DNA from 3 places in the Streptomyces sp. NPDC058646 genome. Region 3 is predicted to be linked to each of the others. Evidence: riboswitches for the same ligand, from Rfam matches in the RefSeq annotation. Region 3 holds a riboswitch; each other region holds the start of a gene.
The links. A riboswitch is a leader RNA that binds a small molecule or an ion and turns the genes downstream of it on or off. The one in region 3 is predicted to bind thiamine pyrophosphate.
Positions count from the first base shown of each region.

Region 1: it holds a riboswitch for thiamine pyrophosphate, as region 3 does, so the genes downstream of both, ACFWUZ_RS25850 (thiamine ABC transporter substrate binding subunit) here and thiC (phosphomethylpyrimidine synthase ThiC) in region 3, are expected to answer to the same signal.
Region 2: it holds a riboswitch for thiamine pyrophosphate, as region 3 does, so the genes downstream of both, thiO (glycine oxidase ThiO) here and thiC (phosphomethylpyrimidine synthase ThiC) in region 3, are expected to answer to the same signal.

Region 1 is NZ_JBHXRK010000023.1:34,951-44,451, reverse strand. Features, by position in the region: gene ACFWUZ_RS25860 (ABC transporter ATP-binding protein) at 1-849, opposite strand, end outside; gene ACFWUZ_RS25855 (ABC transporter permease) at 849-2,465, opposite strand; gene ACFWUZ_RS25850 (thiamine ABC transporter substrate binding subunit) at 2,591-3,685, opposite strand; TPP riboswitch at 3,773-3,881, opposite strand; gene rlmN (23S rRNA (adenine(2503)-C(2))-methyltransferase RlmN) at 3,940-5,052, opposite strand; gene ACFWUZ_RS25840 (phosphatidate cytidylyltransferase) at 5,154-6,230, opposite strand; gene frr (ribosome recycling factor) at 6,230-6,787, opposite strand; gene pyrH (UMP kinase) at 6,873-7,652, opposite strand; gene tsf (translation elongation factor Ts) at 7,815-8,651, opposite strand; gene rpsB (30S ribosomal protein S2) at 8,787-9,501, opposite strand, start outside.
Region 2 is NZ_JBHXRK010000046.1:570-10,070, forward strand. Features, by position in the region: gene ACFWUZ_RS34015 (NAD(P)/FAD-dependent oxidoreductase) at 177-1,346, opposite strand; TPP riboswitch at 1,482-1,594, shown strand; gene thiO (glycine oxidase ThiO) at 1,592-2,767, shown strand; gene thiS (sulfur carrier protein ThiS) at 2,764-2,964, shown strand; gene ACFWUZ_RS34030 (thiazole synthase) at 2,967-3,779, shown strand; gene pknB (Stk1 family PASTA domain-containing Ser/Thr kinase) at 3,931-5,835, shown strand; gene ACFWUZ_RS34040 (deoxyribonuclease IV) at 5,842-6,738, shown strand; gene ACFWUZ_RS34045 (sulfite oxidase-like oxidoreductase) at 6,925-7,557, opposite strand; gene bfr (bacterioferritin) at 7,731-8,207, shown strand; gene ACFWUZ_RS34055 (bacterioferritin-associated ferredoxin) at 8,242-8,538, opposite strand; gene ACFWUZ_RS34060 (class II 3-deoxy-7-phosphoheptulonate synthase) at 8,666-9,501, opposite strand, start outside.
Region 3 is NZ_JBHXRK010000007.1:151,039-160,539, forward strand. Features, by position in the region: gene ACFWUZ_RS11200 (LacI family DNA-binding transcriptional regulator) at 1-808, shown strand, start outside; gene ACFWUZ_RS11205 (metallophosphoesterase) at 1,039-2,250, shown strand; gene ACFWUZ_RS11210 (hypothetical protein) at 2,409-3,221, shown strand; gene ACFWUZ_RS11215 (aldo/keto reductase) at 3,343-4,407, opposite strand; gene thiC (phosphomethylpyrimidine synthase ThiC) at 4,590-6,377, opposite strand; TPP riboswitch at 6,372-6,516, opposite strand; gene ACFWUZ_RS11225 (YibE/F family protein) at 6,556-7,974, shown strand; gene ACFWUZ_RS11230 (SsgA family sporulation/cell division regulator) at 8,021-8,470, opposite strand; gene ACFWUZ_RS11235 (IclR family transcriptional regulator) at 8,567-9,304, opposite strand.

The sequences.
Region 1 (9,501 bases), on a different contig from region 3:
CTCCCCGAGCAGCACCCCGGCGGGCCGGATCAACAGCTGCCGCTCCCCTTCCGGGGACCCGGCGGGGACCGGCACCTTGCCCCACGGGGTGGCCGCGGCGTCGCCCGAGACCGCCGCCGGGACCACGTTCTCGAAGCCCAGGAACCGCGCCACGAACTCGGAGGCCGGCCGCTGCCACACCTCCAGCGGGGTCCCGGCCTGGGCGATGCGCCCGTCGCGCATCACCACCACCCGGTCGGCGAGCGCGAAGGCCTCGCCCTGGTCGTGGGTGACGGCCAGCACGGTGGTGCCCAGCCGGCTGAACAGCCCCCGCAGCTCCACCACGAGCCGCTCCCGCAGCCCCCGGTCCAGCTGCCCCAGCGGCTCGTCCAGCATGAGCAGCCGGGGCGAGGGCGCCAGCGCACGGGCCAGCGCGACCCGCTGCTGCTCACCGCCCGACAGCGAGGCCACCGCCCGGCCCCGGGCCCCGGGCAGGCCGACCAGTGCGAGGAGCTGCTCGACCTGGGCCTCGTACGAGGCGCGCGCGGCGCCCCGCATCCGCAGCCCGAAGGAGACGTTGGCGCCGACGTCCCGGTGCGGGAAGAGCTGATGGTCCTGGAACATCAGGCCCACGCCCCGGCGGTGCACGGGCACCCGGGCCTGGTCGGCGCCGCCCAGCAGTACCCGGCCACCGGACACCTGCTGGAGGCCGGCGACGACCCGCAGCAGGGTGGACTTCCCGCTTCCGCTCGGACCCAGCACGCACACGATCTCGTGCTCGGCGACCGCGAGGTCCACGCCGTCCAGGGCGTGCCCGTCCGCACGTCCACCGAAGCGGACCGACACCCCTTCCAGCTGGAGCAGTGTCATCAGAACTCTCCGGAGGTCTTGTCGGGACGCAGCCGCTCCAGCGCCAGCAAGGACACCGCGCACACCAGCATCAGAATCGTGCTCAGGGCCATCGCCTGCCCGTAGTTCAGCTCACCGGCCCGCCCCAGCAGCCGGGCCACCGCCACGGGCAGCGTCGGCTGGTCCGGCCGGGCGATGAAGACGGTCGCGCCGAACTCGCCCAGGGAGATGGCGAAGGCGAAGCCCGCGGCGATCAGCAGCGCCCGCCGCACCAGCGGCAGGTCCACCTCGCGCCACGCCCGCAGCGGAGACGCGCCGAGCACGGCGGCCGCCTCCCGCAGCCGTCCGTCCACGGCCCGCAGCACCGGCAGCATGGTCCGCACGACGAACGGCACGCCCACCAGGGCCTGTGCCAGCGGCACCAGGATCCAGGAGGTCCGCAGGTCCAGCGGCGGTTCGTCCAGGGTGATCAGGAAGCCGAAGCCCACCGTCACCGCGGACACCCCGAGCGGCAGCATCAGCAGGGCGTCGAAACCGCGTACGAAGCGGCCGCCGCGCCGGGTCAGCGCCGCGGCGGCGAGCCCGCCGACGACCAGCGCGATGGCGGTGGCGGCGAGCGCGTACTGCAGGGAGTTCCAGATCGCCTCCAGCGGCGGCACCAGGAAGGTTCCTCCCCCGGCGGCCTCGTCCTGGAGCGCCCGGTAGAAGCCGAAGCCGTACCCGCCGGGTGCGTCGAAGGACCGCTCCACGAGGACGGCCAGCGGCGCCAGGATCAGCAGCGCCACCGTCAGCAGCACCCCGCCGAGCAGCGCCCGCTGGGCCCAGCCGGCCGGCCGGTGCGCGGTGCGCCCCGGATCCACCAGCCGCAGCGCCGTCTCCCGTTTGCGGACCGTCCACGCGTGGACGGCCAGGATCGCGCCGACGGCCGCGAACTGCACCATCGTCAGCACGGCGGCGGTGGGCAGGTCCAGGAGCTGCGCGGTCTGCCGGTAGACCTCCACCTCCAGGGTGGAGTACGAGGGTCCGCCCAGGATCTGCACGACGCCGAAGGAGGTGAAGGTGAAGAGGAACACCATCAGCGAGGCGGCGGCGACCGCCGGGACCAGCGCGGGCAGCGTCACCCGCCGCCAGGCGGCGAACCGTCCCGCTCCCAGGACCCGGGCGGCCTCTTCCTGGCGCGGGTCCAGCTGCGCCCACAGGCCGCCGACGGTCCGTACGACGACCGCGTAGTTGAAGAAGACGTGCGCGAGCAGGATCGCCCAGACGGTGGTGTCCAGCCGGACGCCCCACAGCTCGTCCAGCAGCCCGCCGCGTCCGACGAGCGCGAGGAAGGCGGTGCCGACGACCACGGTCGGCAGTACGAAGGGGATGGTGACCACGGCGCGCAGGAGCTGTTTGCCGGGGAATTCGAGCCGCGCGAAGACGTACGCGGCGGGGAGCCCGATCAGCAGGGTGAGCCCCGTGGAGGCGAGTGCCTGCCAGGTGGTGAACCACAGCACGCCGGCGATGTCGGGACGGGCCAGCACCTCGCCGAAGCGGCCGAACTGCCAGCCTTCGCCGTTCTTGAGTCCGCGCCCGACGATCGCGGCGACGGGGTAGGCGAAGAACAGCCCGAAGAAGGCGAGGGGCACGGCCATCAGGGCGAGCCGCGCCCCGGCGGCCCGGCGCCGCTGCCGGGACCCGCGTCCCGGTCCGGAGCCGGAGCCCGGCCCGGGTGCGGGCACGGCGCCCCCCGGCGCCGTGCCCGCACCCGCGGTACCGCCTACTTCACGACGAGCGAGGTCCATGCCTTGACCCACTGCTCACGGTTCTTGGCGATGGTGTCCGGCGTGACGTTCTCCGGCTTCTCGATCACCACACCGTGCTTCGTGAACAGTTCCGGCAGGGCAGCGTCCTTCGCCACCGGGTTCACGAACATCTGGAGGGGCATGTCCTCCTGGAACTTCTTGCCGATCAGGAAGTCGAGGAGCGCCTTGCCGCCCTCCTCGTTCTTCGCGCCCTTCAGCAGACCCGCGAACTCGATCTGGCGGAAGCAGGTGCCGGTGGCGACGCCCGTCGGGGCCTCGGCCGGCTGCGGATCGGCGTACAGCACCTCGACCGGCGGGCTGGAGGCGTAGGAGACGACCAGCGGGCGGTCGCCCTTGGCCTTCTTGCCCCCCGCGGAGCCGGAGAAGCGCTCGTTGTAGGCCTGCTCCCAGCCGTCGACGACCTCGACGCCGTTGGCCTTCAGCTTGCTCCAGTAGTCCTTCCAGCCGTCCTCGCCGTACTTGCCGACGGAGGCGAGCAGGAAACCGAGCCCGGGCGAGGAGGTCGCGGCGTTCTCGGTGACCAGCAGGTTCTTGTACTCGGGCTTGATCAGGTCGTCCAGCGTCTGCGGCGGAGCGATCTTCTTCTCGGCGAAGTACGCCTTGTCGTAGTTGACGCAGACGTCGCCGGAGTCGATCGGGGTGACCCGGTGCTCCTTGTCGAGCTGGAACTCCGGCTTCACCTCGCCCAGGCCCTTGGCCTCGTACGGCGTGAAGATGCCGTTGTCGAGGGCGCGCGAGAGGAGGGTGTTGTCCACGCCGAAGAAGACGTCGCCGCGCGGGGAGCCCTTGGTGAGGATCTCCTGGTTGAGCGCCGCGCCCGCGTCCCCGGACTTGAGCACCTTGACGGTGTAGCCGCTCTGCTGCTCGAACTCCTTCAGGACCGCCTCGGTCGCGTTGAAGGAGTCGTGGGAGACGAGCGTGACGGTCTTGGACGCGGGGGCGTCGCCCGCGGACTTGTCCGTGGCCCCGCCGCCTCCGCACGCGCTGAGTGTGGTGACGCCGAGGGCAGCCGCGAGTGCGGCCCCCGCGAACTTCCTGGTGGTGCTCACTGGTGTATTCCTCCTGGGATGACCAGGAGAAGACGCGGCCCTGCCCGGCGCTCTGGTGGGAGCGGTCGCCTGGGCAGGGCGCAACAGCTTGAGTGATGACCGAACTTCCTACCCCGAATGACCGGGGCGAGGTTCAGAGGGTCTGCGGATGACGGTCCCGCACTCTCAGCGCTGTGGCGCTCCCCTGTCGGAATATGAAATTGGTTCGGCCACAGGGTACCCCGCGGCCGAATGTCACCGGCCGTAAATGGAGGCTAGCGTTCCGATGCGGCCAGCTGACCGCACGCGCCGTCGATCTCCTGGCCCCGGGTGTCCCGTACGGTCACGGGCACCCCGTGCCGGGCGATGGCCTCCACGAAGGCCTTCTCGTCCTCGGGCCGCGAGGCGGTCCACTTCGAACCGGGCGTCGGGTTCAGCGGGATGAGGTTGACGTGCACGCGCTTGCCCTTGAGCAGCTTGCCGAGCAGGTCGCCGCGCCAGGCGTGGTCGTTGATGTCGCGGATCAGCGCGTACTCGATCGAGATCCGGCGGCCGGACTTCTCCGCGTACTCCCACGCCGCGTCCAGGACCTCACGGACGTTCCACCGCGTGTTCACGGGTACGAGGGTGTCGCGCAGCTCGTCGTCGGGCGCGTGCAGCGAGACGGCGAGACGGCACTTGAAGCCCTCGTCGGCGAAGCGCAGCATGGCCGGGACCAGGCCCACGGTGGAGACGGTGATGCCGCGCTGCGACAGGCCCAGGCCGTCCGGCTCGGGGTCGGTGAGGCGGCGGATGGCGCCGACGACGCGCTTGTAGTTGGCCAGCGGCTCGCCCATGCCCATGAAGACGATGTTCGAGAGCCGGGCCGGACCACCGGGGACCTCGCCGTCGCGCAGGGCGCGCATGCCGTCCACGATCTGGTGCACGATCTCGGCGGTGGAGAGGTTGCGGTCCAGCCCCGCCTGGCCGGTGGCACAGAACGGGCAGTTCATCCCGCAGCCGGCCTGCGAGGAGATGCACATGGTGACCCGGTCGGGGTAGCGCATCAGCACGGACTCGACGAGCGTGCCGTCGTGCAGCTTCCACAGGGTCTTGCGGGTGGTGTCGTTGTCGCAGCTGATGTGCCGGACGACGTTCATCAGGTCCGGCAGCAGCTCCTGCTGGAGCTTCTCGCGGGACGCGGCGGGGATGTCCGTCCACTCCGCCGGGTCGTGCGCGTACCGGGCGAAGTAGTGCTGGGAGAGCTGCTTGGCCCGGAACGGCTTCTCGCCGATCGCGGCGACCGCCTCGCGGCGCTCCTCGGGAGTGAGGTCGGCGAGGTGCCGGGGCGGCTTCTTGGCTCCGCGCGGGGCGACGAAGGTGAGCTCTCCCGGAACAGGGCGGGCCATGGCAGGTACTCCTTGTAAGACGAAAGGCGCGCCGCAGAAGCAGCGCGCCTTCCAAGAGTAACCGCCCTGCGTATCACGGCGCCTTTTCGCAGGTCAACGGCTCAGCCGGTGCCGACGAACGCCACCAGCAGCAGCCACACCACCGGGGCGGTCGGCAGCAGCGAGTCCAGCCGGTCCATGATGCCGCCGTGGCCCGGCAGCAGGGTGCCCATGTCCTTGATGCCCAGGTCCCGCTTGATCATCGACTCGCCGAGGTCGCCCAGCGTGGCGCTGACCGCGACCGCGAGTCCCAGCAGGAGACCCTGCCACCAGGCTCCGCCGTCGATGAGGAACTCCATGCACAGCGCACCCGCCGCCATCGCGAAGGCCACCGCGCCGAGCAGGCCCTCGCGGGTCTTCCCGGGGCTGATGCGCGGTGCGAGCTTGTGCTTGCCGAAGCGCCAGCCCACCGCGTAGGCCCCCGTGTCGCTGACCACGGTCAGGACGAGGAAGGTGACCACGCGCTGCGGACCGTCGTCGGCGGTGAGCAGCATCGCGACGAAGGTCGCGAGGAAGGGCACGTAGAACGCCGCGAAGACACCGGCCGTGACGTCCTTGAGGTAGTTCTCGGGCGGCTCGGTCATCCGCCAGACCAGGACCGCGAGCGCGGTCAGGGCCATGGCCACCCAGGCGCCCTCGGCCCCCCGGACGTAGCCGGCGATGACCATGGCCGCGCCACCGACCGCGAGCGGTACCAGCGGGGCCTTGATGCCCTTCTTCTCGTGCAGCCGGGAGGTCAGCTCCCACAGGCCCACCACGACCGCGACGACGACGACGCCGACGAAGACCGCCTTGACGACGAAGAGCGAGGCGAAGATCACCGCGCCGAGGCCGACGCCCACCCCTATGGCGGCCCGCAGGTCCCGCCCGGCGCGCTTCCTGGGCGGCGGGGGCGGGGCGTCCTGCGGCTGCGGGGCAGGCGGAGGCGGGGGGCTGGGCATGGGCTCCTGCGGCGGCGTCTCGTCGCGGAAGAGGGGGCCGCGGTCCGCGGCGGCCCCCCGATCGCGTGCTTCCCGGTCGTCGAAGTCACGGCCGGCGGCATCGGGCACGATGGGCATGGGCCGAGTGTGCGGGCCCGCCTGCGCATCGTATGCGGGACCCGCCGGAACCGGCTCCGGCTGCCAGGAAGAGTCGTTCATCAGACTTCGAGGAGCTCGGCTTCCTTGTGCTTCAGCAGCTCGTCCACCTGCGCGACGTACTTCGCGGTGGTGTCGTCGAGCTCCTTCTCGGCGCGGCGCACCTCGTCCTCGCCGGCTTCCTTGTCCTTGACGAGCTTGTCGAGGGCGTCCTTGGCCTTGCGGCGGACGGCGCGGATCGAGACCTTGGAGTCCTCGGCCTTGGTGCGCGCGACCTTGATGTACTCCTTGCGGCGGTCCTGCGTCAGCTCGGGGAAGGTCACCCGGATGATGCTGCCGTCGTTGCTCGGGTTGACGCCGAGGTCGGAGTCGCGGATGGCCTGCTCGATGTTGCGCAGCGCGCTCTTGTCGAACGGGGTCACGATCGCCATGCGCGGCTCGGGCACCGAGAAGGAGGCGAGCTGGTTGATGGGCGTGATGGCGCCGTAGTAGTCCGCCACGATCTTGTTGAACATCGCCGGGTGCGCACGGCCGGTGCGAATCGCGGCGAAGTCTTCCTTGGCGACGACGACGGCCTTTTCCATCTTCTCCTCGGCCTCGAGGAGGATCTCTTCGGTCACCACGTGCTCCTGCATGTCTTGAATGGATGGTTCGGGCGGGCGGGACGGGCGGAGCCGGGCAGGGCTCGGCCGGGCAGCGGACCGCTCAGGCCCGGGTGCCCTGGTCGCTGACGAGCGTGCCGATCTTCTCACCCTTGACGGCGCGGGCGATATTGCCCGCGGCGAGCAGCTCGAAGACGAGGATCGGCAGCTTGTTGTCGCGGCAGAGGGTGATGGCGGTGGCGTCCGCGACCTTGAGGTCGCGGGAGAGGACCTCGCCGTACTCCAGCGCGTCGAACTTCACCGCGTCGGGGTTCTTCTTGGGGTCGGAGTCGTAGACCCCGTCGACGCCGTTCTTGCCCATGAGCAGGGCCTCGGCGTCGATCTCCAGGGCGCGCTGGGCGGCCGTGGTGTCGGTGGAGAAGTACGGCATGCCCATGCCGGCGCCGAAGATGACGACGCGGCCCTTCTCCAGGTGCCGCACGGCGCGCAGCGGGATGTACGGCTCCGCGACCTGGCCCATGGTGATCGCGGTCTGCACGCGGGAGTCGATGCCCTCCTTCTCCAGGAAGTCCTGGAGGGCGAGGCAGTTCATCACGGTGCCGAGCATGCCCATGTAGTCGGACCGGGCCCGGTCCATGCCGCGCTGCTGGAGCTCGGCGCCGCGGAAGAAGTTGCCGCCGCCGATCACGACGGCGATCTCCGCGCCGTCGCGGACCACCGCGGCGATCTCACGCGCGATGGCGTGGACGACGTCGGGGTCGACGCCGAGCCCTCCGCCACCGGAGAAGGCCTCGCCCGACAGCTTCAGCATGAAGCGGCGGCCCTTCTTGTCCTGGTCGCTCTTGTCGTCGGATGCGGTGTGGGGGTCCACGCCCTGATTCATGGAGATCTCCTCGTGCACATACGAAGAAGGCCATTGCCGGTGGGTCCTCGCGGTTCCCTCTGCGGCAATGGCCTCCTCGTCAGATCTGCGGTCGCCTCGCGCAAGCGCGGACGACTGCTTCAGACCCTACCGGGGTCCGGCGTCCGTGGCGTACGGACAGAATCAGATGCCGACCTTGATGCGCGAGAAGCGCTTCAGGGTGACACCGGCCTCGTCCAGAACCTTCTGGACGGACTTCTTGTTGTCCAGCGCGTACGGCTGGCCGAGGAGGGTGGCCTCCTTGAAGAAGCCGTTGACGCGACCCTCGACGATCTTGGCGATGGCAGCCTCGGGCTTGCCCTCCGCGCGGGTGACCTCTTCGGCGATGCGACGCTCGGACTCGACCTTCTCGGCCGGGACGTCCTCGGCGGACAGCCACTGCGGGGCGAACGCGGCGATGTGCTGCGCGACGCCGCGGGCGACGTCCGCGTTCTCCTTGTCCAGCTCGACCAGGACGCCGATCTGGAACGGCAGGTCGGGCATCGTGCGGTGCATGTACGAGGTCACGTAACCGCCGGTGAACTGCGCGAAGCGGTCCAGGACGATCTTCTCGCCGAGGTTGGCGTTGGCCTCGTCGACGAAAGCGGTGACGGTCTTGCCGGGCTCGATCTCGGACGCGAGGAGCGCCTCGATGTCTGCCGGGGAGGTGGCGGCCACGTGGGCGGCCAGCTGGTTGGCGACGGCAAGGAACTTCTCGCCCTTGGCGACGAAGTCCGTCTCGCACTTCAGCTCGACGAGGACACCGGAGGTGTTGTCGTCGGCGATGAGGGAGACCACGGCACCGTTCTCGGCAGAACGGCCCTCGCGCTTGGCGACGCCCTTCTGACCCTTGATGCGGAGCGCTTCCTGAGCCTTCTCGACGTCACCGTCGGCGTCCACGAGCGCGTTCTTGCAGTCCAGCATGCCGGCGCCGGTGAGCTCGCGGAGCTTCTTGACGTCAGCGGCGGTGTAGTTCGCCATGAGTCTGTGATTCTCTCTCGAAGTCGTAGATCTACGGGTGAACGGCGGAGGCGCCGCGCTTGTGGCGCGGCTCCCCCGCCGTCATCGTCCGTGCTGCGAGTGCCCGGCGCGTGAACGCCGGGCGCTCGTAGTGGGTCAGGCCTGCTCGGCGTCGGCGGCCGGGGCCTCGGTCGCCTCGGCGGCCGGGGCCTCGGTGGCGTCGGCGGCCGGGGCCTCGACGGTCTCGGCGGCGGCCTCGGCCGGAGCGGCCTCAGCGGCGTCGTCGGCCTTCTTGTCGCCCTCGAGCAGGTCGCGCTCCCACTCGGCGAGCGGCTCGGCGGCGGCCTTCTCGCCCGGCTTCGAGTCACCGGTCGCAGCGCCGGAACGGGCGATGAGGCCCTCGGCGACGGCGTCGGCGATCACGCGGGTGAGCAGGGTGACGGAGCGGATCGCGTCGTCGTTGCCCGGGATCTTGTAGTCGACCTCGTCGGGGTCGCAGTTGGTGTCGAGGATGGCGACGACCGGGATGTGGAGCTTGCGCGCCTCACCGACGGCGATGTGCTCCTTCTTGGTGTCGACGATCCAGACGGCGCTGGGGACCTTCGACATCTCGCGGATACCACCGAGGGTCTTCTCCAGCTTGGTCTTCTCGCGGGAGAGGACCAGGAGCTCCTTCTTGGTGAGACCCGAGGCGGCGACGTCCTCGAAGTCGATCGCCTCAAGCTCCTTCAGACGCTGGAGGCGCTTGTAGACGGTGGAGAAGTTGGTGAGCATGCCACCCAGCCAGCGCTGGTTGACGTACGGCATGCCGACGCGCGTCGCCTGCTCGGCGATGGCCTCCTGCGCCTGCTTCTTGGTACCGACGAACATG
Region 2 (9,501 bases), on a different contig from region 3:
CGGCCGGTCCCGGGGGCCCGGCCGGACCGACCCTCTCCAGGGGCCCCTCCGTGCGGTGGCCGGGGAAGTTCGAGCGGCGGGTCCGGGCGGAGCCCAGGGAACGGGGGAACGGCGGGGCGGGGAGAACCTCGGCGCCGCGGCCCCTCCCCCGGCCACCACCGGCCTCCACCGAGCCGTCACACCGTGGCCGATTTGAGCGGGGTCCCCGGGTCGCGGACCTTCGCCGGGTCGACGGGGACGCCCGCCTCGATCAGCCTGCGGCCCTGCGCCAGGTCGCGGGGGCGGCCGACGGACAGGACCGCGGCCAGGGCGCCCGCGCGCAGCCAGCACACGGACCAGGTGGGCCCGGCCGGGTCGCCCCTCCAGAGCAGCGTGTCCGCGCCGCCGTGGTGTCCGGCGTACTGCACGAAGCGCCCGAACTGCTCGGACCAGAAGTACGGAACCGGGTCGTAGACCGCGGCCGCCGCCTCCCCCGCCAGGATGTTCGCCGCGACCGTCCGCGGGCCCTGGAGCGCGTTGTCCCAGTGGTGCACGAGCAGCCGCGTGCCGTAGCGGGCCGACGGGAAGGAGGCGCAGTCGCCGACCGCGTACACGCCGGGCAGGGAGGTGCGCAGGTGTGCGTCCGCGGTGACGGAGCCGTCGGGGCCGAGTTCCACACCGGTCCCGGCCAGCCATGCGGTGGCAGGGCGGGCTCCGATGCCGACCACGACCGCGCCGGCCGGCAGCGCCCGGCCGTCCGCGAGCAGCACCCGGCCCTCCTCGATCCCGGCGACCTTCGCGCCGGTGATCAGCCCGGCGCCGGCCTCCGCGTACCAGCGGCCCATCGGCGCGGCGACCTCCGCGGGCAGCGCCCCCGCCAGGACCCGGTCCGCGGCCTCGACGACGGTCACCTCGCAGCCCGCCTCCCGGGCCGCGGTCGCGAACTCGGCTCCGATCCAGCCCGCCCCGACCACCACCGTGCGGGGGGCCGCCGCCAGCACCGGCCGCAGCCGCGCCGCGTCGTCGAGCGTGCGCAGCAGGTGCACGCCCGGGACGCCCTCGGTGCCGGGCAGGGTCAGGGGCTGCGCGCCCGTCGCCAGGACGAGGACCCCGTACGGGACCGGTCCCGCCTCGGTGTCCAGCTCGCGTGCGGCGGCCCGCAGTCCGGTGACCTCCGTCCCGAGCCGGAGCGCGATGCCGAGCCCCTCGAAGTCCACGTCGAAGGCCGAGCCCTCGGCCTTGCCCAGCAGGACCGCCTTGGAGAGCGGGGGCCTGTCGTAGGGCTGGTGGGGTTCGGCGCCCAGCAGGGTCACGGGGCCCTCGAACCCCTGCTCCCGCAGGGCGACGGCCGTCTGCACTCCGGCCATTCCGGCGCCGACGATCACGACGCCGTTCTGAGTCTCTTCCGTCAGCTCGTTCACCCGGCCACCCTAATCACCTGACGTATCGTCAGGAATAGGTGCCGCCTTACCCGCCGTCCACGGCGGGGTTAGTCTGGCCACCGTACCTATCGCGGGAGTCCGGGCGCACCGGGCTGAGAGGGAGGCTGGCCGGCCTCCGACCGTACGAACCTGATCCGGGTCATGCCGGCGAAGGGAGGGGCTGGACGCCCATGCACTCATCTCGAACGAGAGAAGGATCCGACGTCCTCGTCATCGGGGGCGGGATCATCGGCCTCGTCACGGCCTGGCAGGCGGCCCGGCGCGGGCTGCGCACCGTGCTCGCCGACCCGGCCCCCGGCGGCGGCGCCGCCCAGGTCGCGGCCGGCATGCTCGCCCCCGTCACGGAGCTGCACTACGGCGAGGAGGCCCTGCTCGAACTGGGCCTCGCCTCCGCCGCGCGCTATCCGGAGTTCGCCGCCGAGCTCGCCGGGGCCAGTGGCGGCCTGGACATCGGCTACCGCGCCTGCGGCACCCTCGCCGTCGCCCTCGACTCCGACGACCGCCTCCACCTGCGCGAACTGCACGCCCTCCAGCGCCGCTGCGGCCTGGAGTCGCAGTGGCTCACCGGCCGCGAGTGCCGCCGCCTGGAGCCGATGCTGGCCCCCGGCGTACGCGGCGGGCTGCGCGTCGACGGCGACCACCAGGTCGACCCGCGCCGGCTCTCGGCGGCCCTGCTGGCCGCCTGCGAGCGGTCCGGGGTGGTGATCCACCGGGCGCGGGCGGAGCGGCTGCTGGTCACCGCCGACCGGGCGGCGGGCGCGGTCCTCGACGGCGGCAGGGAGCTGCCCGCCGACCAGGTGGTGCTGGCGGCGGGCTCCCTGAGCGGCCGGCTGGCGGGCGTGCCGCCGCAGGCCGTGGCCCCCGTACGGCCGGTCAAGGGGCAGGTCCTGAGGCTGTCCGTGCCGGCGGCGTACGCGCCGTTCCTGTCGCGGACCGTGCGGGCGGTCGTGCGCGGCAGTCACGTCTACCTGGTCCCGCGCGAGAACGGCGAACTCGTCGTCGGGGCCACCAGCGAGGAACTCGGCTGGGACACGACGGTCACCGCGGGCGGGGTCTACGAACTCCTGCGCGACGCCCACGAACTGGTGCCCGGCATCACCGAACTCCCCCTCACCGAGACCCGGGCGGGACTGCGCCCCGGCTCGCCCGACAACGCCCCGCTGCTCGGCCCGACCGAGCTGCCGGGCCTGCACCTGGCCACCGGCCACTACCGCAACGGGGTGCTGCTGACCCCGCTCACCGGCGAGGTGATGGCGGAGCTGCTGACGAGCGGCGAACTGCCCGCCATCGCCCGCCCCTTCGCCCCCCGCCGGTTCTCCGCCGCACGTCAGGAGTCGTACGCATGACCATCTCCGTCAACGGCGAGCCGCGCGAGATCGCGGCCGGCACCACGCTCGACGCGGTGGTCGCCACCCTGACCGCCGCGTCCTCCGGGGTCGCCGCCGCGCTCAACGAGACCGTGGTCCCGCGCGGGCAGTGGCCCGCGACCCCGGTCGGTGACGGCGACCGGGTCGAGATCCTCACCGCGGTCCAGGGGGGCTGACCATGACCTTCCAGACCTTCCCGGGCGAGGACCCCTTCGTCCTCGGCGGCCGGACCTTCTCCTCGCGCCTGATCATGGGCACGGGCGGGGCCCCGAGCCTGGACGTCCTCGAACGCGCCCTCGTCGCCTCCGGCACCGAACTCACGACGGTGGCGATGCGGCGCCTGGACCCTTCCGTCCAGGGGTCGGTCCTGTCCGTCCTGTCGAAGCTGGACATCACCGTCCTGCCGAACACCGCGGGCTGCTTCACCGCCGGCGAAGCCGTCCTGACCGCCCGGCTGGCCCGGGAGGCCCTCGGTACGGACTGGGTGAAGCTGGAGGTCGTCGCGGACGAGCGGACCCTGCTGCCCGACGGTGTCGAGCTGCTGGACGCCGCCGAGATCCTGGTGGACGACGGGTTCACGGTGCTCCCGTACACCAACGACGACCCCGTGCTCGCCCGGAAGCTGGAGGACGTGGGCTGCGCGGCGATCATGCCGCTGGGCTCCCCGATCGGCTCCGGGATGGGGATCCGCAACCCGCACAACTTCGAGCTGATCGCGGAGCGGGCCGGGGTGCCGGTGATCCTGGACGCGGGGGCCGGTACGGCGTCGGACGCGGCGCTGGCGATGGAGCTGGGGTGCGCGGCGGTGATGCTGGCCTCCGCCGTGACCCGGGCGCAGGAGCCGGTGCTCATGGCCGCGGCCATGCGGGACGCCGTGGCGGCGGGGCGCCTGGCGCGGCGGGCGGGGCGGATCCCGCAGCGCCGGTTCGCCGAGGCCTCGTCCCCTGCCGAGGGCCGCGCCGTCCTGGACCCGGAACGCCCGGCCTTCTGACCCGGGGCTCCGCCCCGGACCCCGCCGGCGTGTGCGGCGCGGGGGTCCGGGGGCCGGTCCGCAGCCGGACGGCGACCTCGGCACGTCACAGGTGCGCTGCAAGGGGAACCGGCCCGGCCGGAGCCGCGCCACGCCCTCGTAGAATCGCCCGGTGGATACGACCCTGGATGACCCCCTCGTCGGGCGCGTGCTCGACGGCCGCTACCGCGTCGACGCCCGCATCGCGGCCGGCGGCATGGCCACGGTCTACCGGGCCGTCGACACCCGCCTCGACCGCGTCCTCGCCCTGAAGGTGATGCACCCGGTGCTCGCCGCGGACGCCGCCTTCGTGGACCGGTTCATCCGCGAGGCCAAGTCCGTGGCCCGGCTCGCCCACCCCAACGTGGTGGCCGTCTTCGACCAGGGCACGGACGGCCCGTACGTCTACCTGGCCATGGAGTACGTCTCCGGCTGCACCCTGCGCGACGTGCTCCGCGAGCGCGGCGCGCTCCAGCCACGGGCCGCCCTCGACATCCTCGAACCGGTGCTCGCCGCCCTCGGCGCCGCCCACCGGGCGGGCTTCGTCCACCGGGACATGAAGCCCGAGAACGTCCTGATCGGCGACGACGGCCGGGTGAAGGTCGCCGACTTCGGCCTCGTCCGGTCCGTGGACTCGGTCACCCACACCACCGGATCGGTCCTCGGCACCGTCTCCTACCTGGCCCCCGAGCAGATCGAGAACGGCATCACCGACACCCGGGTGGACGTCTACGCCTGCGGTGTCGTCCTCTACGAGATGCTCACCGGCGCCAAGCCGCACAAGGGCGGCAACCCCGCCCAGGTGATCTACCAGCACCTGAACGAGGACGTGCCGCCGCCTTCGGCCGCCGTCCCCGGGCTCCCCGCCGCCCTGGACGAACTGGTCCTGCACGCCACCGCCCGCAACCCCGAGCTGCGGCCCTCCGACGCCGCCTCCCTGCTCGGCCTGGCCCTGGAGGCCCGGGCGCGGCTCAGCGACGCCGAGCTGGACGCCGTACCGCCGCAGGCGCACGCCGGGGAGCGGACCGCCGCCGAGGACCGCACCAGCGTGATCCCCCGCCCGGTCGCCGCGCAGCCGGACGTGCACCACACCTCCCGGCTGCAGAGCCCGGCGCCGCCCGCCCCGCACCGGCCGCGGCGGGAGCGGCCCTCCCGCCGGGGCACCCTCCTGGTCGTCGCGGGCCTCCTGCTCGCCCTCGGCCTGGGCACCGGCGTCTGGTACATCAACTCCGGCCAGTTCACCAAGGTCCCCAACCTGCTCGGCAAGACCGAGGAGCAGGCCAAGGCCCAGCTGTCCGCCGCCGGCCTGGGCGTGAAGCGGATCGACCGGAAGTTCAGCAGCTCCTTCGACCGCGGGACGGTGATGAACACCGATCCCCCCGGCGGCAAGCGCATCCGCGGCAACGGCGCGGTGACGGTCACCGTCTCCCGCGGCCCCGAGGTCGTGGCCGTGCCCAACCTCAAGGGGCGGCCGCTGGAGGAGGCGAAGGCCGAGCTCACGGGCGCGGGGCTGGCGCCCGGTGTCGTCACGCAGGCGTTCAGCCAGGACGTCGCCCAGGGCTCGGTGATCAGCTCCGACCCCGCGGGCGGGGAGAAGCGGGCCCCCGACACGGCCGTGGCCCTGGTGGTCAGCAAGGGCCGCCCGGTGCCGGTGCCGAGCGTGGCCGGGGTCGCGGTCGAGCAGGCGCGCGCCACCCTGGAGGGCCTCGGCCTGAAGGTGGCGACCGCACCGGAGCAGGTCAACTCCCCTTCCCCGGCCGGTACGGTGGCGAACCAGTCGGTCGGCGCGGGCACCCAGGCGGCGGCCGGGGACACCGTCACGCTGACGGTGTCCAAGGGGCCCCGCCAGCTGCCGGTGCCGGACGTGACGGGCCAGGAGGCGGACGCGGCCCGCAAGGCGCTGGAGGGTGCAGGCTTCAAGGTGAAGGTGGAGAAGCCGTTCCTCTCCTTCAGCAACACCGTGGAGAGCCAGTCCGTGACGGCCGGCCAGACCGCCCCCGAGGGCAGCACGATCACCATCAAGATCAAGGGACTGTAGGGGTACGTGGAACAGCAGGAGCAGGTGGAACGGGCGGCGGGTGCCGCACGCAACCCCGTGGGCGGGCACATACCCGTCGCCGGCGGGCTCGCCTCGGTGGGGCTGACGTACGCGCGGGAGCTGGGCGCCGAGGCCGTGCAGGTCTTCGTCGCCAATCCGCGCGGCTGGGCCACCCCGGTCGGCAACCCGGCCCAGGACGAACGGTTCCGCACGGAGTGCGCGGCCGGGGCGATCCCGGCGTACGTGCACGCGCCGTACCTGATCAACTTCGGCTCGCACACCGAGGCGACCGTCGAGAAGTCGGTGGAGTCCCTGCGCCACTCCTTGCGCCGCGGCCGGGAGATCGGCGCGCTGGGGGTGGTCGTCCACACCGGCTCGGCGACCGGCGGGCGCCCCCGCGAGGAGGCGTACGCGCAGGTCAGGGAGCACATGCTGCCGCTGCTGGACGAGCTGACGCACGAGGACGACCCGTTCCTGCTGCTGGAGTCCACGGCGGGGCAGGGGTCCTCGCTGTGCTCGCGGACCTGGGACTTCGGCCCGTACTTCGATGCGCTCGACCACCACCCCAAGCTGGGCATCTGCCTGGACACCTGCCACATCTTCGCGGCCGGGCACGACCTGGCCGAGCCGGGCGGGGCGAAGCAGACCCTGGACCTGCTGGTGGACACGGTGGGCGAGGGCCGGCTCAAGCTGGTCCATGCGAACGACTCCAAGGAGGGGGTCGGCGCGCACAAGGACCGGCACGCGAACATCGGTCAGGGCCACATCGGCCGGGACGCCTTCGCCGAGCTGTTCACGCACCCGGCGATGGACGGCGTATCGCTGGTCATCGAGACGCCCGGCGGGAAGGAAGGGCACGCGGCGGACATCGCGCTGCTGAAGGAGCTGCGCGTCTTCCGGTGACCCGCCGGGGAATACCGCCGGAGTCGGCCTCCGTACCGCCGTCCGGGTGGCGCCGCCCGCCGACACCCTGTCCATCGCCGTCATGGAGCTGATCGACCGTGATCACCCCGGTCGGCAAGTGGATGACCGGCCGCGGCAGGGGCCACGCGGTGGTCCACCGGTACCACGGGTGAACCGGGCGCCGGGTCAGAGTTCGGGGCCGTCCCCCGGCCCCTCCTGGTAGGAGTAGCGCTGCTCGCGCCAGGGGTCGCCGATGTTGTGGTAGCCGCGCTCCTCCCAGAAGCCGCGGCGGTCGGCGGTCATGTACTCGACGCCGCGGACCCACTTGGGGCCCTTCCAGGCGTACAGGTGCGGGACCACCAGCCGCAGCGGGAACCCGTGTTCGGCGGTGAGCGGTTCACCGCCCTGGTGGGTGGCGAAGACGGTGCGCTCGGCGGAGAAGTCGGCCAGCCGCATGTTGGAGCTGAAGCCGTACTCGGCCCACACCATCACGTGCGTCACCTGGGGGGCCGGCGGGGCGAGGGCGAGGACGGTACGGGCGAGCACACCGCCCCATTCGGCGCCCAGCATGCTGAACTTCGTCACGCAGTGCAGGTCCGCCACGACCGAGTCGAAGGGCAGGGCCCCGAACTCGTCGTGGTTCCAGCAGTGCTTCTCGCCGTCGGCCGTCGCGCCGAAGACGCGGAACTCCCAGCGGTCCGGCTTGAACTTGGGTACAGGCCCGTAATGGGTGACCGGCCAGCCTCGCTGCAACCGCTGCCCCGGGGGAAGCTCCAGCTGTCCTGCTCCCGGAGATTCCCGGCTTTCCGGCTGACCCATGACTCCATGGTGACAGACTGGGCAGGGTGGTCATGACCAGGTCTGAACCGATTCGGGCAAGTCGCGGTAACTCCCACTAAGGAGGCACTTACTGGACGGCCTCCGGCGGCGGTGCGAGGATGCGCGCAACTGCCCCGTCACTTAGCTGACATTGCCTGGAAGGAGCCTCTGCGATGCAGGGCGACCCCGAGGTCCTTGAGTTTCTGAACGAGCAGCTGACCGGTGAGCTGACGGCCATCAACCAGTACTGGCTGCACTACCGCATCCAGGACAACAAGGGCTGGACCAAGCTCGCCAAGTACACGCGTGAAGAATCCATCGACGAGATGAAGCACGCGGACAAGATCACCGAGCGCATCCTGATGCTCGACGGCCTGCCGAACTACCAGCGCCTCTTCCACGTGCGGGTCGGGCAGACCATCACGGAGATGTTCCAGGCCGACCGCCAGGTGGAGGTCGAGGCCATCGACCGGCTCAAGCGCGGCATCGAGGTCATGCGCGGCAAGGGCGACATCACCTCCGCGCGGCTCTTCGAGGACATCCTCGAGGACGAGGAGCACCACATCGACTACCTCGACACCCAGCTGGAACTCATCGAGTCCCTGGGCGAGGCGCTGTACATCGCGCAGCTGATCGAGCAGCCGAGCTGACGAGCGGCTGCGGAGCTGCGGGGCCTGCGGTGACCTAAGCCGCTTCCGCGAGCTCGGGCGAGGGCGCCGGCGTCACGTCGGCGGCGAGCACGGCCGCCGCACTGCCCTTCTCCAGCAGTTCCCGGCGGGGGCACGCACCGCGGCCGAGTATGCCCTGGATGGTGCGCACGCAGGAGCCGCAGTCGGTCCCCGCCTTGGTCTCGGAGGCGATCTGGCGGGGGGTGCAGGCCCCGGCAGCCGCGTGGTCCTTGACCTGCTTGTCGGTGATCCCGAAACACGAGCAGACGTACACGCGGTTCACCTCCCTGGCAGGAACGGTTCGGCGAGCCATCCCCTATTCGGTGAGGCTTACCTAACCGTACCCAAACTTAGGCAACCCTAAAAGCCCCCGATACGACGATGGGGCGCGGATCACATCGATCCGCGCCCCATCGTCGTACGAAGGTACCTACTGATCCCTACTGGTCCCGGTACATCTCCGCGACCAGGAAGGCCAGGTCCAGGGACTGGCTGCGGTTGAGCCGCGGGTCGCAGGCCGTCTCGTAGCGCTGGTGCAGGTCGTCGACGAAGATCTCGTCGCCGCCGCCCACGCACTCGGTGACGTCGTCACCGGTGAGCTCGACGTGGATGCCGCCCGGGTGGGTGCCCAGGGCCTTGTGGACCTCGAAGAAGCCCTTGACCTCGTCGAGCACGTCGTCGAAACGGCGCGTCTTGTGGCCGGAGGCCGCCTCGAAGGTGTTGCCGTGCATCGGGTCGGTGACCCAGGCCACGGTGGCACCGGAGGCGGTGACCTTCTCGACCAGCTCGGGGAGCTTGTCGCGGACCTTGTCGGCGCCCATGCGGACGACGAAGGTCAGCCGGCCCGGCTCGCGCTCCGGGTCCAGGCGGTCGATGTACGTCAGTGCCTCGTCCACCGTGGTGGTGGGGCCGAGCTTGATCCCGACCGGGTTGGCGATCTGCGAGCAGAACTCGATGTGCGCGTGGTCCAGCTGGCGGGTGCGCTCACCGATCCAGACCATGTGTCCGGAGGTGTCGTACAGCTTGCCGGTCCGCGAGTCGGTGCGGGTCAGGGCGCCCTCGTAGTCGAGCAGCAGCGCCTCGTGCGAGGCGTAGAACTCGACGGCCTTGAACTCGGCCGGGTCGGTGCCGCAGGCCTTCATGAAGTTCAGCGCGTTGTCGATCTCGCGGGCCAGCTGCTCGTAGCGCTGACCGGACGGGGACGACTTCACGAAGTCCTGGTTCCAGGCGTGCACCTGGCGCAGGTCGGCGTAACCACCGGTGGTGAACGCGCGCA
Region 3 (9,501 bases):
CTACTTCGCCGAGATGGCCAGGGCCGCCACCTCCGCCGCCCTCGCCCGCGGCTACGCCCTCGTCATCCTCCCCGCCACCTCCCGACACGACGTGTGGTCCAACGTCGCCCTCGACGGCACCGTCGTCATCGACCCCTCCGACCACGATCCCGTCGTCACGGAACTGGTCCGTCAGGGCCTGCCCGTGGTCTCGGACGGCCGCCCGGCAGGCTCCCTGCCGGTCACCGCCTGGGTGGACAACGACCACGAAGCCGCCGTACTGGGCCTGCTCGACCACCTCGCCGCCGCCGGCGCCCGCAGGATCGGGCTGCTGACCGGCACCACCACCGACACCTACACCCGCCTCTCCACCACCGCGTACCTGAACTGGTGCGAGCGGGTCGGCCAGGACCCCGTCTACGAGTCCTACCCCGCCCACGACCCGTGCGCGGGCGCCGTCGCGGCCGACCGGCTGCTCGCCCGCCCCGACCGTCCGGACGCCGTCTACGGCCTCTTCGACCCCAACGGCACCGACCTGCTCGCCGCCGCGCGACGCTATGGCCTGCGCGTCCCCGAGGACCTGCTGCTCGTCTGCTGCAGCGAGTCCACCGTCTACGCCAACACCGAACCGCCCATCACCACCCTTTCGCTCAAGCCCCGCCGCATCGGCACCGCCGTCGTCCAGCTGCTGATCGATGCCATCGAGGGAGTGGACACCGGCCGCCCCGTCGAACAGGTCGTCCCGACCGAGCTGATCATCCGCACCTCCTCACAGCGCAGGCAGCCCCGTACGACCGTCAGCCCGCCCCGCTCGCCGGCCAAGGACTGACCACCACACCGCCCACCAGCCCGACCAAAGGTCCCACTCAAGATTTCTGCAACACCGATATCGGGAGAAAACAGCAGGAAGGATCGGCTCCGCAAAGGATTCACCACCCCTGGTGCGTCACAGAGCGCGAACCGCATTCCTATGATGGGCGCACGACATCACGGACCCTCCGCTTCGGAGGTCAGGAGGGTCCGCAGGTGTACGGCAGCGCGACGGTGGTGGAGGGGTCGATGACTCAGGGGGCCGGTCAGGGACCCGCGATGCGGACGGAGACGCTGCGGGACTTCCGGGTTCCGGTCAGCGGACCCGCCCCGTACGCCGTATCCACCGGGCTTCCCGGCGAGGCGCCCGTGTACGGCGAGTACCCGGCGTACTACGACGAGGGCGCGCGACCCGTACCCCCGCAGCCCCGCTACGCGCCGGAGGCGACCGCGCCCCCGGCGCAGCAGCCCGTCACGGAACCGGTGCGTGCGGCGAGCCAGGACCCCGAGGACAGCGACCCCGAGGGCTACACCCCGACCCAGCGCGACCTGCCCGTCATCGGCCGCGGCGCACTCGGCGGCCCCGGGGACACCGTCCAGGTCCACTACGTCCCCCAGGAGGCGGAGACGGGCGGCCCCGGCCCGCTCTACGTCGTCGGCGACGTCCACGGCTACCTCGACGAGCTGGTCGCCGAACTGCACGCGCAGGGCCTGATCGACGCCGACCGGCGCTGGTCCGCCGGCAATGCCCGGCTCTGGTTCCTCGGCGACTTCACCGACCGCGGCCCCGACGGGATCGGCGTCATCGACCTCGTCATGCGGCTGTCCGCCGAAGCCGCCGCCGCCGGCGGCTACTGCAAGGCCCTCATGGGCAACCACGAGCTGCTGCTGATCGGCGCCAAACGGTTCGGCGACACCCCGGTGGCCTCCGGCGCCGGTACCGCGACCTTCCAGGCCGCATGGCTCCTCAACGGCGGGCAGCGCACCGACATGGAGCGCCTCCAGGACGTACACCTCCAGTGGATGTCCCGCCTGGACGCGGCCGTCCTGGAAGAGGACCACCTGCTGCTGCACTCCGACACGACGGCGTACCTCGATTACGGCGATTCCATCGAGGACGTCAACGACACCATCCACGAGCTGCTCAACCGCAACGACGCCGACATCACCTGGGACCTCTTCCGCAAGTTCACGAAGCGGTTCGCCTTCCGCGACGAGGGCACCGGCCCGCAGGCCGTGCGCGAACTGCTCGGCACCTACGGCGGCAGCCGCGTCGTCCACGGGCACAGCCCCATCCCCTACCTGCTCGGCGAAGTGGGTGCCGAGGACGGCGAGGAGACCCGCGGCCCGGAGGTGGTGGACGGCCCCCACGTGTACGCGGAGGGGCTCGCCATCGCCATGGACGGCGGTGTGACGATGGCGGGCAAACTACTGGTGGTGCAACTTCCGCTGAACGACTGAGGATTACTCACCGTTCTCACGCGGGGCTATTTCCTGAAAGCCCCTGTCACCCTGCGGCGTGTGCGCTCTACCATCGCTCTATCCGTAGCAGGCTCTCCTCCGTTTGTGCCGGCGCCCGGGTCTACGCGGGCATACCGGCTTGTACGGAGCATCGGGGGATGCACATGACCAGCGCTCCGCACCTGCTGACCGAAGACCGGCCCGAGTTCGATCGGCTCCTCGACGAGGCGCTGCGCACCGCACCCGAACGGCCCGAGCTCGCCACCCTCGGCGAACGGCTGAACGCCGAACAACTGCGCACGATGGCCCTGGGGGCCAGTGCGCTGGTGACGGCCGCGGCCGCCGCCGAGTACGACCACTACGTGAAGATCCGCGAAGAGCGGCGCGACGAGATCCTGTCCACGCCGGGGACGGCGGGACACGAGGACGGCGAGCAGGACGGCGGAGCGGGTGTCAGCGCCGTCGTCGCGGTCCTCGCGCCGGTCCTGGCGGGGACCGCCATGCTGATCTTCCTGCTGGTGGGCTACCTCCTGAAGATGGTGGAGCCCGAACCCGCTTTCGCCGAGACCATGCTGACGACCGGTTGGCTGTTCGGTGCACTCACCGCGGCCTCCCTGCTCTTCGCAGCGATCGGGCTGCTGGTGACGGCCATACGCAACAGCTCGACCGAGGTGGCGGCCGACGAGACGGAGGCGGTACCCGACGAGGTCGCCCGTGCCCGGGAGGCCTGGCGGCACGCCCTGCTCGAACGGGGCATCATGCCGTTCCTGAGGGAGGCCCTGGCCGACCCGAGCGCCGGCCCGGGGTATCCGACACCGCGTACGCCGGGGGCCGGGCGCATCCCCGACCTGGGGTACTCACGACCCGACTTCACCAGTCCGGGGACCTCTTCGCAGGGGCACCGGCCCGGCTACTCCCCGCCGGACTTCACGAGCCCGGACTTCGGCGGTCCTGATCGCGAACCCGAGTGAGGGCCGTGTCCCGGGAGCCGGCCTTCCCCGCTACCACGCAGCGCGCAGCCGAGGTTGTTTCACGTGAAACACGCTCCGCGGTTTCACGTGAAACACCGGCTCCCAGGCCGCCGACCCGCCTCTAGCGGGCCGCACGGTCCGCCAGCGGCCGCCGCCGCCGTGCAGCATCGGCGAGAGCGGGCGGCTGCCAGACCCCGTCCGGATGGTAGAGATTGCGTCCCGGCGCGACGATCTGGTCGATCCGGTCGAGGGTCGCGTCGTCCAGGACCAGTCCGGCACCCTTGATCAGCGATTCCAGCTGGTGCATGGTCCGCGGCCCGATGATCACCGAGGTGACGGCGGGGTGCGCCACCGGAAAGGCGACGGCCAGCTCCGGCAGGGTGCAGCCGAGGGAGTCGGCCAGCTCGACGAGCTGCTCCACGGCTTCGAGCTTCGCCACGTTGCCCGGGATCGAGGGGTCGAAGCGGGCAGGCGTCAGCGCCGCCCGGCCCCGGGTCATGTCCACGGGCCCGCCGAGGCGGTACGTGCCGCTGAGGAACCCGGACGCGAGGGGGCTCCAGGTCATCACCCCCATGCCGTACCACTGGGCCACGGGCAGCACGTCGGTCTCGATCCCTCGCGCGAGGATCGAGTACGGGGGCTGTTCGGTGCGGAAGCGGGGCAGCGCCCGCCGCTCGGACACGTGGTGCGCCTCGACGATCTCTTCGGCAGGGAAGGTCGAACAGCCGAAGACCCGGATCTTGCCCGACCGCACCAGATCACCGAGGGCGGAGAGCGTCTCCTCGATGTCCGTGGCGTGGTCCGGCCGGTGCACCTGGTAGAGGTCGATCCATTCGGTGCCGAGCCTCCGCAGGCTCTCTTCGACGGCCCGGGTGATCCACCGCCGCGAGTTCCCGCTGCGGTTGCGGCCCTGGCCCGGCTCCCCCTCGCCCATGTGGAAGTGCACCTTGGTGGCGAGGACGACCCCGTCCCGCCGCCCCTTGAGGGCCTTCCCGACGATCTCCTCGGACTCCCCACGGGAGTAGATGTCGGCGGTGTCCACGAAGTTGATGCCCTGATCGAGAGCGGCGTGGATGATCCGCGCGCACTCCTCGTGGTCCGGGTTGCCCATGGCTCCGAACATCATCGTCCCGAGGCAGTGCGCACTCACCTCGATGCCGGTCCCGCCGAGTATGCGGTATCGCATGATGATGGGGCCGGCTGTAGATCTTGGAGTTCACTCCAGTACATGGCCCGTCAGCGGCCGCTCCCGGCCCCTGACGGGGGCCGGCCCCAGGGCCGGCGACGGACCGGCGCAGGCACGCGCACAGCCCGGAACGCTGGCCTGGGAGCCCCCTCCAGCCCCCAGGACAGCATCCGTGGCCGGTGTCAGTCGGCCAGCGGCAGGTAGACCCGGCTACCGGAGGCCGCGAACTCGGCGGACTTCTCCGCCATGCCCGCCTGGATCTCCTCGGCCTTGAGGTCACCGCCGTGCTCGCGGCGGATGTCCTGCGAGATCTTCATCGAGCAGAACTTCGGACCGCACATGGAGCAGAAGTGCGCGGTCTTGGCCGGCTCCGCGGGCAGCGTCTCGTCGTGGAACTCACGGGCCGTGTCCGGGTCGAGAGCCAGGTTGAACTGGTCCTCCCAGCGGAACTCGAACCGGGCGTCCGACAGGGCGTCGTCCCATTCCTGGGCTCCGGGGTGCCCCTTGGCCAGGTCGGCGGCGTGCGCGGCGATCTTGTACGTGATGACGCCGGTCTTCACATCATCGCGGTTGGGCAGGCCCAGGTGCTCCTTGGGCGTCACGTAGCAGAGCATCGCGGTGCCCCACCAGGCGATCATCGCAGCGCCGATGCCCGAGGTGATGTGGTCGTACGCGGGCGCGACGTCCGTGGTCAGCGGGCCCAGGGTGTAGAACGGCGCCTCCTCGCAGATCTCCTGCTGAAGGTCGATGTTCTCCTTGATCTTGTGCATCGGGACGTGACCCGGGCCCTCGATCATCGTCTGGACGTTGTGCCGCTTGGCGATGGTGTTCAGCTCGCCCAGCGTCTTCAGCTCCGCGAACTGTGCCGCGTCGTTGGCGTCCGCGATGGAGCCGGGGCGCAGGCCGTCGCCCAGCGAGTACGTGACGTCGTACGTCGCGAGGATGTCGCAGAGCTCCTCGAAGTTCGTGTAGAGGAAGTTCTCCTTGTGGTGCGCCAGGCACCACGCGGCCATGATCGAACCACCGCGCGAGACGATGCCGGTCTTGCGGCGGGCGGTCAGGGGCACGTAGGGCAGCAGCACGCCGGCGTGGACCGTCATGTAGTCGACGCCCTGCTCGGCCTGCTCGATGACCGTGTCCTTGTAGATCTCCCAGGTCAGGTCCTCGGCACGGCCGTCGACCTTCTCCAGCGCCTGGTAAAGCGGCACGGTGCCGATCGGGACGGGAGAGTTGCGCAGCACCCACTCGCGGGTGGTGTGGATGTTGCGGCCCGTCGAGAGGTCCATGACCGTGTCGGCGCCCCACTTGGTGGCCCAGGTCATCTTGTCGACCTCCTCCTCGATGGAGGAGGTGACCGCGGAGTTCCCGATGTTGGCGTTGACCTTCACCAGGAAACGCTTACCGATGATCATCGGCTCGATCTCCGGGTGGTTCACGTTCGCCGGAAGTACCGCCCGGCCTGCGGCGATCTCCTCGCGGACGATCTCGGGGGAGACGTTCTCGCGGATCGCGACGTACTCCATCTCCGGGGTGATCTCGCCCCGGCGGGCGTACGCGAGCTGCGTGACAGCGGTGCCTCCACGGCCCCGGCGGGGCTGCCGGGGGCGGCCCGGGAAGACAGCGTCGAGGTTCTTGAGCCCCCCGCGCGGCGAGGTGTGCTTGATGCCGTCGTCCTCGGGGCGCCCGGGGCGGCCCGCGTACTCCTCGGTGTCGCCCCGGGCGATGATCCAGTTTTCGCGCAGCGGAGCGAGGCCCCGGCGCACGTCCGTCTCGATCTGCGGGTCGGTGTACGGCCCGGACGTGTCGTAGAGCGTCACGTCCTTGCCGTTGGTGAGGTGGACCTGACGGACCGGCACCCGGAGGTCGGGGCGGGAGCCCGCCAGGTATCCCTTGTGCCAGCCCGGCTGGCGCTCGGTCCGACCGTCGGTGTCCTGGCTGACGGCAGGCGTGCGTGCGTCCTGAATGGTCATGAGACCTGATCTCCCTACGCCGGCATTACCCGGTAACAGGTTCGGCGGTCGACGCAGCCTCTTCCCGTACGCATCTGTGATCGCGTACGGTGATCAGCGCCCTCTCAGCCCGGTGCTCCGAGCTCCCGCGTTGTGCAAAGGTGCCCCCACGCTAGCGTCATCTGTGGCGTGCTGAACAGTGGGCCCCCTCATCTCTTGCGATGATCTGCCAGTGACGTCCTCGCCGCAGCCCCCCACCGAGCCCAACGAACCCACTGGCTACACGAACCACGCGCACTCCGGTCACGGACACGCTGGCGGCCCTTCGCACGGCCACAGCCACGGCCCGGCGGCGCCCGTCTCGAAGCACCTGCGCAAGGTCATCGCGGCCGTACTGATCCCCTTCGCCACCGCCGTCTTCATCGGCATGGTGGTGCTCTGGCCGGGCGGCGCCCCCGCCCACGAGCGCTCCGGCGTCGGCTTCGACCGCCAGACCCAGCAGGGAAAGGTCGTCTCGCTCGAGGAGGTCGACTGCAAGTCGGTGAACGCCGCGCAGGCACCCCCCGCCGGAGACACGTCCGCCTCCCCGGGCCGGGAGGCCCAGGCCGCGCAGACGACCGAGTGCAAGAAGGCCACCGTCGAGGTCGGCTCGGGTCCGGACAAGGGCCGCACCTTCGTCGAAATCGTCCAGCCGGGCGCACCACGGCAGTTGGAGGACGGCCAGGAGGTGGTGGTCGCCTTCGCGCCGGATGCACCCCGCGATCTCCAGTACTCCGTGATCGACGTGAACCGCAAACTCCCGATGACCTTGCTGGCGGCCATCTTCGCCGTCTCCGTCGTCCTCGTCGGGCGGCTGCGCGGGCTGTTCGCGCTCATCGCGCTCGTCATCAGTTTCGGAGTGCTGACCCTCTTCATCCTCCCTGCCATCCTGCAGGGGTCGAACCCGCTGGTCGTGGCGGTCGTGGGGGCCAGCGCGATCATGCTGATCGCGCTGTACATGTGCCACGGACTGACCGCCAGAACCTCGGTGGCCGTTCTCGGCACGCTCGTCTCACTGCTGCTGATCGGCCTGCTCGGTTCGCTGTTCATCGACTGGGCGTTCCTCAGCGGCAACACCGACGACAACACGGGATTGATCCACGGTCTCTACCCGAACATCGACATGAGTGGTTTGCTGCTCGCAGGTGTGATCATCGGATCGCTGGGCGTACTCGACGACGTGACGGTGACCCAGACCTCGGCGGTCTGGGAACTTCACCACGCCGACCCGTCGATGGGTCCACGAGCCCTGTACCGCGCTGCCATCCGCATCGGCCGGGACCACATCGCATCGGTGGTCAACACCCTGGTCCTCGCCTACGCGGGAGCCGCCCTGCCCCTCCTCCTGCTGTTCTCGATCGCGAACAGCAGCATGGGTTCGGTCGCCAACAGCGAGCTGGTCGCGGAGGAGATCGTACGGACGCTCGTGGGCTCGATCGGACTCGTCGCATCGGTCCCCGTGACCACGGCGCTCGCCGCGCTGGTGGTCTCCGCCGACCGGCCCGGCGCGCCGGGCGCCGCCCCGGCGTCGGGGGCGGGGCGGGGCAGCCGGGGCCGGGGCCGGCGGCGCAAGCGCTGAAGGAGGCGGTGCGGGTCGGGGACGGGTCCCCTTCGACCGGTACCGCTCAGCCGGCGTTCTGCTCGTTCTGACGGGACTCCGCGAGGATCTTGCCGAGCGCCTCGTCGAGGTTCTCCTCGAAGTCACCCAGGGTGCGCTCCTGTCCGAGCGGAACGATTCGGTCGGTGCGGTCGAGGAACGCGACGAGCGGAGCCGCACCCGCCCGGAACAAGGCCCGGTCACCACCGACCTGGAGCCGGATGTGGATGTCGGACAGCTCCTCCGGGTGCGTGGGGGCGATGTGCACGTCCCCGTCCCCGCACGGCTTGTTGATGCCGTCGAGGAGGAGTTCCCGCCCGAACGCCCACGTCACGGGGGCATCTCCGGGGAGGTGGAAGGTCAGGCGCACCGCGTAGGGATCACGGGCGTCGTACCGGAGTTCCACCGGAATCCGGAACGAGAGCTCCTCGGAAACGAGGAAGCTCATCATGACCTCTGCCTGTACCGACTCGCGCATTGCCTACCCCGCTGTAGTGGAAGTGGCCAGGAATGGTCCCCGAAGCCTTCTTGACAAGAGTGGTGGAAGCGCTCGGAGATCACAAGGAGTGAGTTTTCAGATACTGATAGAGAACGAAAGGGTACTCAACAGCGCGCCTACTTCACTCCGCAGTCGCTCCACTACGGAGTGCAATCTGTTCTCTTGGTGCAAGGGGAGAGAAATCGCCATAGTTGCGGCGGTATCGCCGGCGGTGATCGGGATGGCGGCGCAGACCGTCCCCAAGGAGTACTCCTGACGCTCCGTAACCGGCTGCATCCGGCCGAGGGAGCCGATCCGCTCCTCCAGGGACCGCAGGTCCGCAACGGTGTACGGGGTGACTGCCTGGACGGGGTAGCGGTCGTAGTGGTCCTTCCGGGTCTCCTCGTCGAGCTGGCCGAGCAGGCACTGTCCGATGGCGTGCGCATGGCCGGTCTGACGGAAGTCGGCCCACTCCTGGCAGGCCGGGCTGCCGGGGGTGTCCGAGACGCCCACGACCTCGATCTCACCCTCGCGGTAGACCGCGAAGTAGACGGGGGCCCCGACCGCGTCGCGGAAGTGCGCGAGGGAGTCGAGGATCATGCTGCGACGTTTCTGCTGGAGTCCCGCACCGGCGAGGCGCCCGGCCGCGTCGCCCAGTACGAAGACACCGCTCTCCCGGCGCAGATATCCCTCGTGCGTCAGCGTGCGCAGCAGGTGGTAGGCGGTGGGGAGCGGGAGCCCGGCTTCGCGCGCCAGTTGTTTCGCCGGGGCTCCCTCGCTGTGGGAGCCGACCGCTTCGAGCAGCCTCAGCGCCCGCTGCACCGAACCGATCAGTGTCGGCACACCGGCGTTGTGAACCGGAGACAAAGCTCACCCCCAGGCGTGGCGGCAGGCCTCGGAGTGGCCCGCCCTGCGGGGGCCGCCCCCGCGTATGCCGCGGCTCCTGGGGGTCGTGCTCGGCTGTTGCTCTTACATGACCGCAGGTCAGTGCGGTCTCACCGACATCCGGTGCCCAGGGGACCGGCACAGAT